Regions from separate parts of the Flavobacterium sp. F52 genome, predicted to be linked through region 2. Evidence: riboswitches for the same ligand, from Rfam matches in the RefSeq annotation. Region 2 holds a riboswitch; each other region holds the start of a gene.
What was found. Region 2 has a riboswitch for S-adenosylmethionine ahead of FF52_RS19965 (TlpA disulfide reductase family protein). Riboswitches for the same ligand answer to the same signal wherever they lie in the genome.
Positions count from the first base shown of each region.

Region 1: linked by a shared signal. The riboswitch ahead of FF52_RS14425 (homocysteine S-methyltransferase family protein) and the one ahead of FF52_RS19965 (TlpA disulfide reductase family protein) in region 2 are both predicted to bind S-adenosylmethionine.
Region 3: linked by a shared signal. The riboswitch ahead of FF52_RS14350 (alpha/beta fold hydrolase) and the one ahead of FF52_RS19965 (TlpA disulfide reductase family protein) in region 2 are both predicted to bind S-adenosylmethionine.

Region 1 is NZ_AKZQ01000027.1:190,327-193,656, reverse strand. It holds gene FF52_RS14430 (PDDEXK nuclease domain-containing protein) at 1-518, opposite strand, end outside; gene FF52_RS14425 (homocysteine S-methyltransferase family protein) at 619-1,623, opposite strand; SAM riboswitch class I at 1,947-2,062, opposite strand; gene FF52_RS14420 (NAD(P)/FAD-dependent oxidoreductase) at 2,564-3,330, opposite strand, start outside.
Region 2 is NZ_AKZQ01000037.1:334,861-338,190, reverse strand. It holds gene FF52_RS19970 (aminotransferase class V-fold PLP-dependent enzyme) at 1-636, opposite strand, end outside; gene FF52_RS19965 (TlpA disulfide reductase family protein) at 731-1,720, opposite strand; SAM riboswitch class I at 1,959-2,059, opposite strand; gene FF52_RS19960 (response regulator) at 2,282-2,731, opposite strand; gene FF52_RS19955 (PAS domain S-box protein) at 2,734-3,330, opposite strand, start outside.
Region 3 is NZ_AKZQ01000027.1:173,408-176,737, forward strand. It holds gene FF52_RS14340 (aspartokinase) at 1-2, shown strand, start outside; gene FF52_RS14345 (hypothetical protein) at 639-854, shown strand; SAM riboswitch class I at 1,045-1,152, shown strand; gene FF52_RS14350 (alpha/beta fold hydrolase) at 1,225-2,214, shown strand; gene thrA (bifunctional aspartate kinase/homoserine dehydrogenase I) at 2,217-3,330, shown strand, end outside.

The DNA.
Region 1 (3,330 bases), on a different contig from region 2:
TCTTCCGCATTTTCTACAACATGTCCTTCTTTAGCCAATCTCAAAACGCCTTCTTTATCTTTGCTCAAAGCTAATCTTTCAAACAGTGAACTCTTCATTTGACGTTTTAATTCTCTTACACTCCAACGCTCATGCTGACATTGTTTAGCATAAAAGCCTAATTCTAAATCATTATTTGATTTTAATATTTCTGTATAATGACTCCAAGTCAATTGTCCAGACAGTGTCTGGATATTTTGAAACTTGATATAAAATTGGCGTATCTGAAAAAGATTCGAGCGACCAAAACCTTTACCATACTTTTGTGTCAAATCATTAGAAAGCGTATCCAGTAATTGACTTCCGTATTCAGCTTTTTCATTTCCTTTTTGCTCAAACTCTACAATATGCTGACCTACGTACCAATATGTCTGCACCAAAATTGTATTGACTGATTTTACAGCTTGCTGCCTTCCTTGTTGCAACAAACTGCCAATTTTATCTATAAGTTCATTATAAGGTTGTTTCTCTAAACTCATAATTGTCTTTTACAATTTTAATGTAATAAATTCCGATGATATAGAACTTTATTTCTTCTTAAAACATACCTACAAGGTTTTGAAAACCTTGCAGGAAACGTCACTCAAAAACTGGCGCAACTCTCGGCTTATAATCCTTCGCAACCTCAGCCATTAATCGAATATGATCTGGCGTTGTTCCGCAACAACCTCCTATGATATTAATTAAATTATCCTCTAAATATTCTTTAATGAATGCTTGAGTTTGTTCTGGTGTTTCATCGTACTGTCCGAAAGCGTTTGGTAATCCTGCATTTGGATGCGCCGAAACATTAAAACTTGTGTTATGCGCTAATGTTTTCAAATACGGTTTCAACAAATCGGCACCAAGAGCGCAATTGAATCCTACGCTTAATAACGGAATATGTGAAACTGAAATCAAAAATGCTTCAACAGTTTGTCCAGAGAGTGTTCTTCCTGAAGCATCGGTAATTGTTCCAGAAACCATGATTGGAATATCAAGATTGCGTTCTTCTTTTACTTCTTCGATTGCAAAAAGTGCCGCTTTTGCATTTAATGTATCGAAGATGGTTTCTACTAAAAGTAAATCACAGCCACCATCCATTAAAGCTTCTGCTTGTTGTTTGTACGCAATTCGTAAATCGTCAAACGTTACGGCTCTGTAACCTGGATCGTTTACATCTGGCGACATACTTGCAGTACGGTTTGTCGGGCCAATTGAACCGGCTACGAAACGTGGTTTTTCTGGATTTTTTGCGGTAAACTCATCGGCAACCTCGCGCGCAAGTTTTGCCGATTCATAGTTTAACTCGTAAACCAAATCTTCCATGTGATAATCGGCCATACCGATTGTTGTTCCAGAGAAAGTATTGGTTTCTACGATGTCGGCACCTGCTTCAAAATAAGCGGCATGTACATCGCGGATTGCTTGTGGTTGTGTTAAGGATAGTAAATCGTTGTTTCCTTTTAACGGATGCGGAAAATCTTTGAAACGCTCTCCTCTGAAATCTTCTTCTGAGAAATTATAGCGTTGCAACATTGTTCCCATTGCTCCGTCAAGGATTAAGATATTTTTTTTTATTGCTTCTTGAATTGTTATTGCCATGGCTCTTTTTTTAGCTTCTGAGATACTAAGGTTCTAAGATGCTAAGTTTTTTTATTATGATTGTGAAGTTTAAACCTAACAGGTTTTAAAAAACCTGTTAGGTTTGCTTCGGATACTTTTTTCACTTTATTTCCAAAAGTGCACTATTGCTGGCTCATTAGCCCCGATTGAGCCGGTATCCTCGCAATGAAATGGAGAGATATAGGCGAAAGCGGGAACTACTGACTGCAAAATGCGCCAATGATTCGCTCCTTCTACTGAATTGCTTCGGTAAATATTGTACGTTGTCTGGAAAAGTTTTGAGAAATACTTGTAATGTATTTGTGTTATCTATCTTTAATACTTGAAAATTAGTAAAAAGTAGAATTTAGCACCTTCTTTATGGTAAAGGGTTGCTAAGGTTTCATTGGGTCTGTCCCTCCGCCTTTCGTGATAACTAACAATAATTTTAAGAACAGTGCAAAGGTATGAAATGGCAATTCGATTTGCAAATGTTTTTTTTAAGATGCTGAGACTCTAAGATTCTAAGTTTCTAAGTTTTTTTTAGTTTCTGTTTTTCAAATATAGCCCGCGGTTTCAACCGCGGGAACGTATTGTGATTATGCGATGCGTTTATTCGTTGTCTTCCAGTGGTTGAAACCACTGGCTATATTTTTTTATGTGTTTTGTGTTTATAAAAAATGTTTAAGATTTTCATTGTGTTTTTGCCTGTGCCTTTTAGCTCCGGAGGAGCATAATATTTATAGAAAAACAATGAGCATAACACAAAAGCTCCAGCGGAGCGACATATATGTCGCTCCGCTGGAGCTCTTTTGCAAAACGAATAATTTCTTTTCTACAAATATTTCATCTCTCTGGGATTATTCATGGTAATAAAAAAAAGCCCAAACTAAAAGTTTGAGCTTCTATATAAATCTTAGCGTCTTAGAATCTTAGCGTCTTAGACAATCGCCTTCACAACTGCTTTTGGAGCTTCTTTACGAGTTCCGTCGAAACCATCAACTCCAGAAACTGTTGTATATTTCAATACATATTTTTTACCTGGATTGATGATTTGGTAAGCGGCCTGACACATTAAAGTGGCTTCGTGGAAACCGCAAAGGATTAACTTTAATTTTCCTGGGTATGTATTTACGTCTCCAATTGCGAAGATTCCCGGAATGTTAGTTTGGTAATCTAATGCATTGTTTACTTTGATAGCATTTTTCTCGATTTCTAATCCCCAGTCACCGATTGGACCTAATTTTGGTGTTAATCCGAAAAGTGGAATAAAATAATCCGTTTCGATTTTACGGTGTGCTCCATTTTCTTCGATGTCCAAAGATTCTACGTGCTCTGCACCGTTGATTCCGATAACTTCAGCCGGAGTAATTAATTTAATTTTTCCTGCTGATTTTAATTCCTGTACTTTTTCTACTGAATCAAGAGCTCCTCTGAATTCGTTTCTTCTGTGGATCAAAGTTACTTCTGAAGCTACGTTTGCTAAGAAAATTGACCAGTCTAATGCTGAATCTCCTCCTCCTGCAATAACAACTCTTTTATCTCTGAATTTCTCAGGATTTTTAATGAAGTATTTTACTCCTTTATCTTCATAAAACTCGATATCTTCAATAAGTGGCTTACGAGGTTCGAAACTTCCTAAACCTCCCGCGATTGCGATAACCGGCGCGTGGAATTTAGTCCCTTTGTTTGAGGTTACAATGAAAG
Region 2 (3,330 bases):
GTTTTGATGCATGATTTTGGCCAATTCGCGATAAGGCGTAATAATTCCTGTAACATTTGAACAAGCTGTAAACGAACCGATTTTTAAGCTTCTGTCGGCATATTTTTTTATTGCTGACGAAAGAGCTTTTGGGTCAACTAAATTATTTTCATCAGGTGGCAGAATAACCACTTCTGCATTCGTTTCATACCAAGAAACCTGATTGGAATGATGCTCCATGTGTGTGATGAAAACCACTGGTTTATCTTCTTCAGCTTTTGTTCGAAGCGCCATGATACGCTGCAATTTTGATAAAGCAGCCGTCATACCGCTCCCAGTAGTAACCAAAACGTCTGATGGGCTGGCATTTACCGATTTTTTAATAATATCTCTCGCATGCTGATAGGCGTAAGTAGAAGTTTTTCCTGTCTGACTTGAAAGTGAATGCGTATTGGCAATCATGGGACCAATTTTATTGAGCATGATATCTTCGATCGGGGCATATAATCTTCCGCTGGCAACCCAGTCTGCATAAACTAGATTCTGTTCTCCGTAAACCGATTCGAAAGTATGGTCAATTCCTACTGTATTTTCTCTAAATTTAGAAAAGTAACACTCAGGTTCTGTTGGTTTTGTTGTTGGCTCAATAGCATTCATATCCTTGTCATTTTAAAATTAACTAATATTGTATTATTTGTATTTCTTATCAATCTTATCATTCATCTGAAAGACAAGATTGCGCTTTTCTTTTTTAAATTTTATTTTCTAAAAGTCTTTTCAATGTAGATTGCAATTCTTCTCCATACAGGTTTTTCGCAACGATTACTCCTTTCGAATCCACCAAATAATTTCCAGGAATGGCTCTTACACCATATAATTTGGCAACTGCACTGTTCCAGAAAAGCAAATCAGAAACATGCGTCCAGGTTAAATTATCGTCTTTAATTCCTTTAAGCCAATTTTCTTTCTTTTTATCCAAAGAAATTGCGACAATATTGAATCCTTTGTCATGAAATTCTTTGTAAGCCGCAACAATATTTGGATTCTCTCTTCTGCAAGGTCCGCACCATGAAGCCCAAAAATCAATTAAAGTATAGCCTTTTAAGTTATCATAAAGTCGAACTGGCTTTCCATCAGGATCATTGGCTGTAAAATCTGGGGCTTTTTTACCTACCGATAATCCGTCTAAAACAATAGCCAGTTCTTTTAATTCTTTCACGTAAGTAGTACTTTGAAGACTTTTATCTAGCAAAGCAATATTTTGTGTAATCTGTTCAGGTGTTAATCTGTAAGACCAGTTTCTGTACAATACATAAGCAGAAACAATAGATTTTGGATTTTCTGTTATGAATTTACTGATTTCTACATCTTTGCTCTTTTTATAGGCTTCAAACAAATCCTGAGAAGCAGAACCTTCAACCACAGATGTTGTGTAATATTTCTTCGGACTCAGTTTTACTGTAATCGGATTTTTTTCTAGAAAAATATGCAATGGCGAACTTTCTGTATTTACGCTTAATCCGTATAAATCTGGCGTTTTTACTTTCGTTTTAAAACTAAAATTTCCGTCTTTTACTTTTGCCGAATCAATCGTGGTAAACATCTTATTGTGAAACTTCTGCAAGTAAACGTATTGCGCTACAGTATCAGCAACAGTTCCTTTCAATTGTAAATTATTTTCCTGAGCCTGAGTTTGAAGAGCTCCAAGAAATAAAGCGAAACCTAATAGTATTTTTTTCATTTTTTTTAGTTTTAAGATTAGACAAAAGAATTTCAGGCCAATGTCAGAAGTCATTGGCAGTATTTTATTTTACAAAGAGAATCTGGAATAGACTATTGTTTTAGCATTTAGAAAAAAGCAAAGGCGTTTTCTTCAAAAATGGAATTCAAGAGCTCATAACCGACATATACAATTGATTCAGCTTTCATATTAATAAAGATTTGGTTAGATGATCTTAAACAGATTTACGGAGAAATCTTTCTTATCTGCCCGCTTGTAGCGGAAGGATTTAGCACCTTATTCGGCAACAGGTTGCTAAGACTTCATTGGGCCTATTCCCTCAGTCTTTCTGGATAAGTATCATGTTATAAATTTTCTTCGATACAAATATATATTAATTCTACCGAATTAGTCAAGTTTAAATTGAATTTTTTTAAAATTAATTGAAAAAGCATTTTTAAGAAGAAAACAAAGTTCTCATAATCAAATAATTAAAAAACACAAATACATCGTTTTGAAATTCTTATTTATAAAAGAAATTCATACGTTTTTAAAATCTGAATTGAAAAGTATTTTTAAATTCTAAAGAAAAAGATGCAGGTATTGGTTCTTTTCCAGATTGGAAAGCGGTTCTTTTAATCCGTTTTCAAGATTTGAGGTAATCAGTCCCAGCACTTGTTTTAGATCGTTGAAATTATTTGGCTTCACAAAATAACAGAATGCGCCAAGGTCGCCAGCAGCTTCCATATCATTTTTGTGTGAAGAAGTAGAAATCATAATTACCGGAATATCTTTATAACGCTCTTCCGATTTTAATCGTTTCAGACATTCCCATCCATTCATAATAGGCATATTTAAATCTAAAAAGACAACTTCAGGTGTTTTATCTTGACTATTTAGCATTTTCAATGCTTGATCCCCATTTTCTGCACAGTGACAAATAATACTTTCATCTATATCAGCCAACGCTTCGCAAAACATTTCTGCGTCGTCCCTGTCATCATCGGCTAATAAAATTATTTTCTTACTCATGCTTAAATGTCTTTTTCTGTTTGTTCAAATGGCAACATAATTGTAAAAACAGCTCCTTTATCGACAATTCCATTTGCTGTAATGCTGCCTCCGTGACGTTCCGCTATTTTTTTACAAAGCGACAACCCTAAGCCAGTTCCTTCATAACGGTCTTTAGAATTTAATCGGGTAAAAGTTTCAAAAATACGTCCCGTCTGATCGGGGTCAAATCCGATTCCGTTGTCTCGTACTGTAATTACAGCTATTCTTTTACCGTCTTCAAATTTTTCTTCTGCATTAATGGCAATCTGCGGCGGAACATTTTCTTTAGCAAATTTAATCGAATTGTTTATCAGATTATAAAACAATTGATAAAGCAGCACAGAAGCTCCTTCAATAACTGGAAGTCCTTGATAATAAATATTTCCCCCTGTCCTTTGAAGTGAAATTTCCAGATCGGTTTCTATATTTTTGATGACTTCGTTAAGATCAACTATTGTTGCTTTCTGCGAGTCGGCATTGATTTTAGAATAGGCAAGTACACCGTCAATCATAGTAAACATGCGGTCTGCCGCTACATGGATTCTTTCAATATATCTCGTTGCCGATTCGTCGAGCTT
Region 3 (3,330 bases), on a different contig from region 2:
AATTTTTTAGCCGAAAAAGAAAAAGGTTCTTTGATAAACTGATTTGTCAAATGGAATTATTAAGAAAAAACGAGTTTGTTTTGTAAGTTTTTTACTTGTATTATTTCGTTTTCGTTTTTGTAAGATGTTTTTTGACGTTAAAAAATTGATTTTTAACGATTTTTGTAATTAAATTCTTGAATTTAATTTGTGTAATAAAAAAAATAATTGCATATTTGTTATACCCAAAAACTACTAGAAATCAAATGAACTTAAAAGTCAACAAAATGTTTTGTGCCATTTCGGTTAAGACCGAGGTTGGGGTGTCTATTGCTTAAAAAATTGTAAGAATACAATAATAATATAGTAAGAGCCTCCCGAGAAATTTTGGGAGGCTTTTTAATTTAATACAAATGCAGAATTTAAATAAACAATATAAATCACAGATGAATAAATCCTTACAGATGAACAAGATGTTTTCTGTCGCGCTTATTTGCGCATACGTCTGTTGATACTAAAAGTATATGTGAGTGTAAAAACTTAAACCCTTTTGGTATCTGAAAAATCCAAAAGGGTTTTTTTATTCCAGAAAGCGATTTAACAAAAAGATAAACGAGAAATAAAGATTATAAAACACAACTTAACTAAAACTTAAAATCATGAGCACATTGAACTACTTAGCAGAAAAAATTTCAAATTTGAAAAACAGAAGGACAAGAAAAAATAATCCGCCACCAACAAACGAATTGGCTCATCCAAGATTCGGAATAACTGAGGCTGGAATCGCAGAGGAAGGTAAGGCAACTGGAAAAAAAGCGCCGAACTCTTTATTGTTTTTGATGTATTCAAAAGAAAATGAAACGCTTTTTATCTAAACAGAAAAGCATCATAAATTTAGGGTAAAACCTGCTTAATTTTACTGGGCATTTTTGTTCGGTAAATTTTTGCGTATAATAGTTTTTGCTAAAGTAAGTTTCAGAAATTTAACAAACACTTTTAGATAAAATTTGTTTGTTAGAGAAATTAGTAGTTAATTTGCACCGTTAAGTTCAAACACGTATTGAAATGTTATAAAGAAAGGACGAGGGATTAGACCCGATGAAGCCTTAGCAACCCTTCGGTAAAACGAAGAAGGTGCTACATTCTACCACGCCAAACGTGGAAAGATAACAACAAGATTTTTTCTAGTTAAACCTAGTTTTTCTTTCTAATATTTCCATATACAAATCAGATAATACAATAGATTTGAAATTGGAAAATATACCAAACCCTATTATAATTCAAGATTTCATCACAGAAAGTGGTGCAGCTTACCATTCTATACCTTTGCACTTTACATTGGCAGGACAGCCTTTGCATAGTGCGCCAATTGTATTGGTTAATCACGCCTTAACAGGAAATGCGCAAGTAACTGGAGAAAACGGCTGGTGGAATGACTTAATTGGCGAAGGTAAAACCATAGATACTGCTGTTTATACCATTTTAGCCTTTGATGTTCCTGGAAATGGAAGCAATTTTTTTTTAATTGAAAATTATCTTGACTTTACAGCCAGAGATGTCGCGAGAATCTTTATTGAAGGCGTAAAAGCTTTACATATTGAAAAGCTTTTTGCAGTTATCGGAGGCTCTGTAGGAGGAGGAATTGCTTGGGAAATCTTAGCTTTAGAACCTAATATAACAGAAAACCTTATTCCGATCGCGAGTGACTGGAAATCTACTGACTGGCTTATTGCCAATTGTTTTCTTCAGGAACAAATTCTAAACAATTCTTCAAAACCAATCGAAGATGCAAGAATTCATGCCATGCTTTGTTATCGTTCGCCAGAATCATTCAAAGAGAAATTCCAAAGAACAATCAATCAAGATCTTTTGATTTTTAATATCGAAAGCTGGCTGGCACATCACGGCAAAAAATTGCAGAAAAGATTCCAACTGTCTTCTTATAAATTAATGAACCAATTGCTTAAATCAATTGATATTACTAGAAATAGTGAAAGTTTTGAAAACTTGTTGTCCAAAACAAAAGCCTCAATTCATATTATCGGAATCAATTCAGATTTGTTTTTTACGGCAAAAGAAAACGTAGAAACCTATGAAGAATTGAAGAAGTTTAAAGACAATGTTTTCTACAGCGAAATTGATTCGGTTCATGGACATGACGCTTTTTTAATCGAGTACAAACAATTAGATCATTTACTTGCCGACATTTTTAAGGCAGAAACAATAAAGAAATAAAAATGAAAGTATTAAAATTTGGAGGTAAATCATTAGCAAACGGAGAAGGACTTAACAAAGTTGTTTCAATCATTTCAGATAAAGTAAATCAAGGCGAAAAAATTGCCGTTGTCGTTTCTGCACGTGGAAATGCGACAGATGAGCTTGAATTTATCTTAAGCATTGCTGCTAAAAATGGCAGTTATAAAGAATTATTAGAGAATTTTAAAAAATATCAAATATCAGATTATCCGCAAGTTGATTTGTCTGAAGAGTTTAATGTTTTAGATAAACTTTTCGAGGGTGTTAGCTTAATTGGCGATTACAGCAAAAAAATCAAAGATCAGATTTTGTCAAAAGGCGAATTGCTTTCGGCTAAATTATTGACGGCTATTTTACTAGAAAAAGGAATTCCAGCCAATTTTGTAGATACAAGAGAATTATTGAAAACGGATTCTAAATTTGGTGATGCACAGCCATTAGAACAGCTTTCTAAGAAAAACGTAGTCAATTATTTTAAAGAACATAACGGAGAAACGGTTAATATAGTTACAGGTTTCATTGGATCTAATAACAACAACGACACAACTACTTTAGGTAGAAATGGCAGTAACTATACCGCTTCGTTAATCGCAAATTATTTAAATGCTGAAGAATTGCAGAACTTCACGCACGTAGACGGAATCTACACTGCAAATCCGGATTTGGTTGCAGATGCTAAGAAAATCGAATATTTATCGTTTAATGAAGCAAATGAGTTGGCAAATTTCGGTGCGACGATTCTTCATGCTAAAACGATTATTCCTTTGTTAGAAAAGAATATTCCGTTACGAATTCTAAATACTTTCAACCACGAAAACCGCGGAACATTAATCACTTCAGATTCTTCTAAAGAAGGAATTAAAACACTTTCTGTTTTAGAAAATGTATCTCTTGTAAATCTTGAAGGACGAGGATTGCTTGGAAAAGCTGGAGTTGACGCTCGAATTTTTAAAGTAATGGGAGATAATAATATCAGTGTAAGCATCATTTCTCAAGGTTCTTCAGAAAGAGGAATCGGACTTGTGGTTGCAACTGATAAAGCAACAACAGCAGTTGTAGAATTAGAAAAAGAATTCGAAAATGACTTTTATTCTA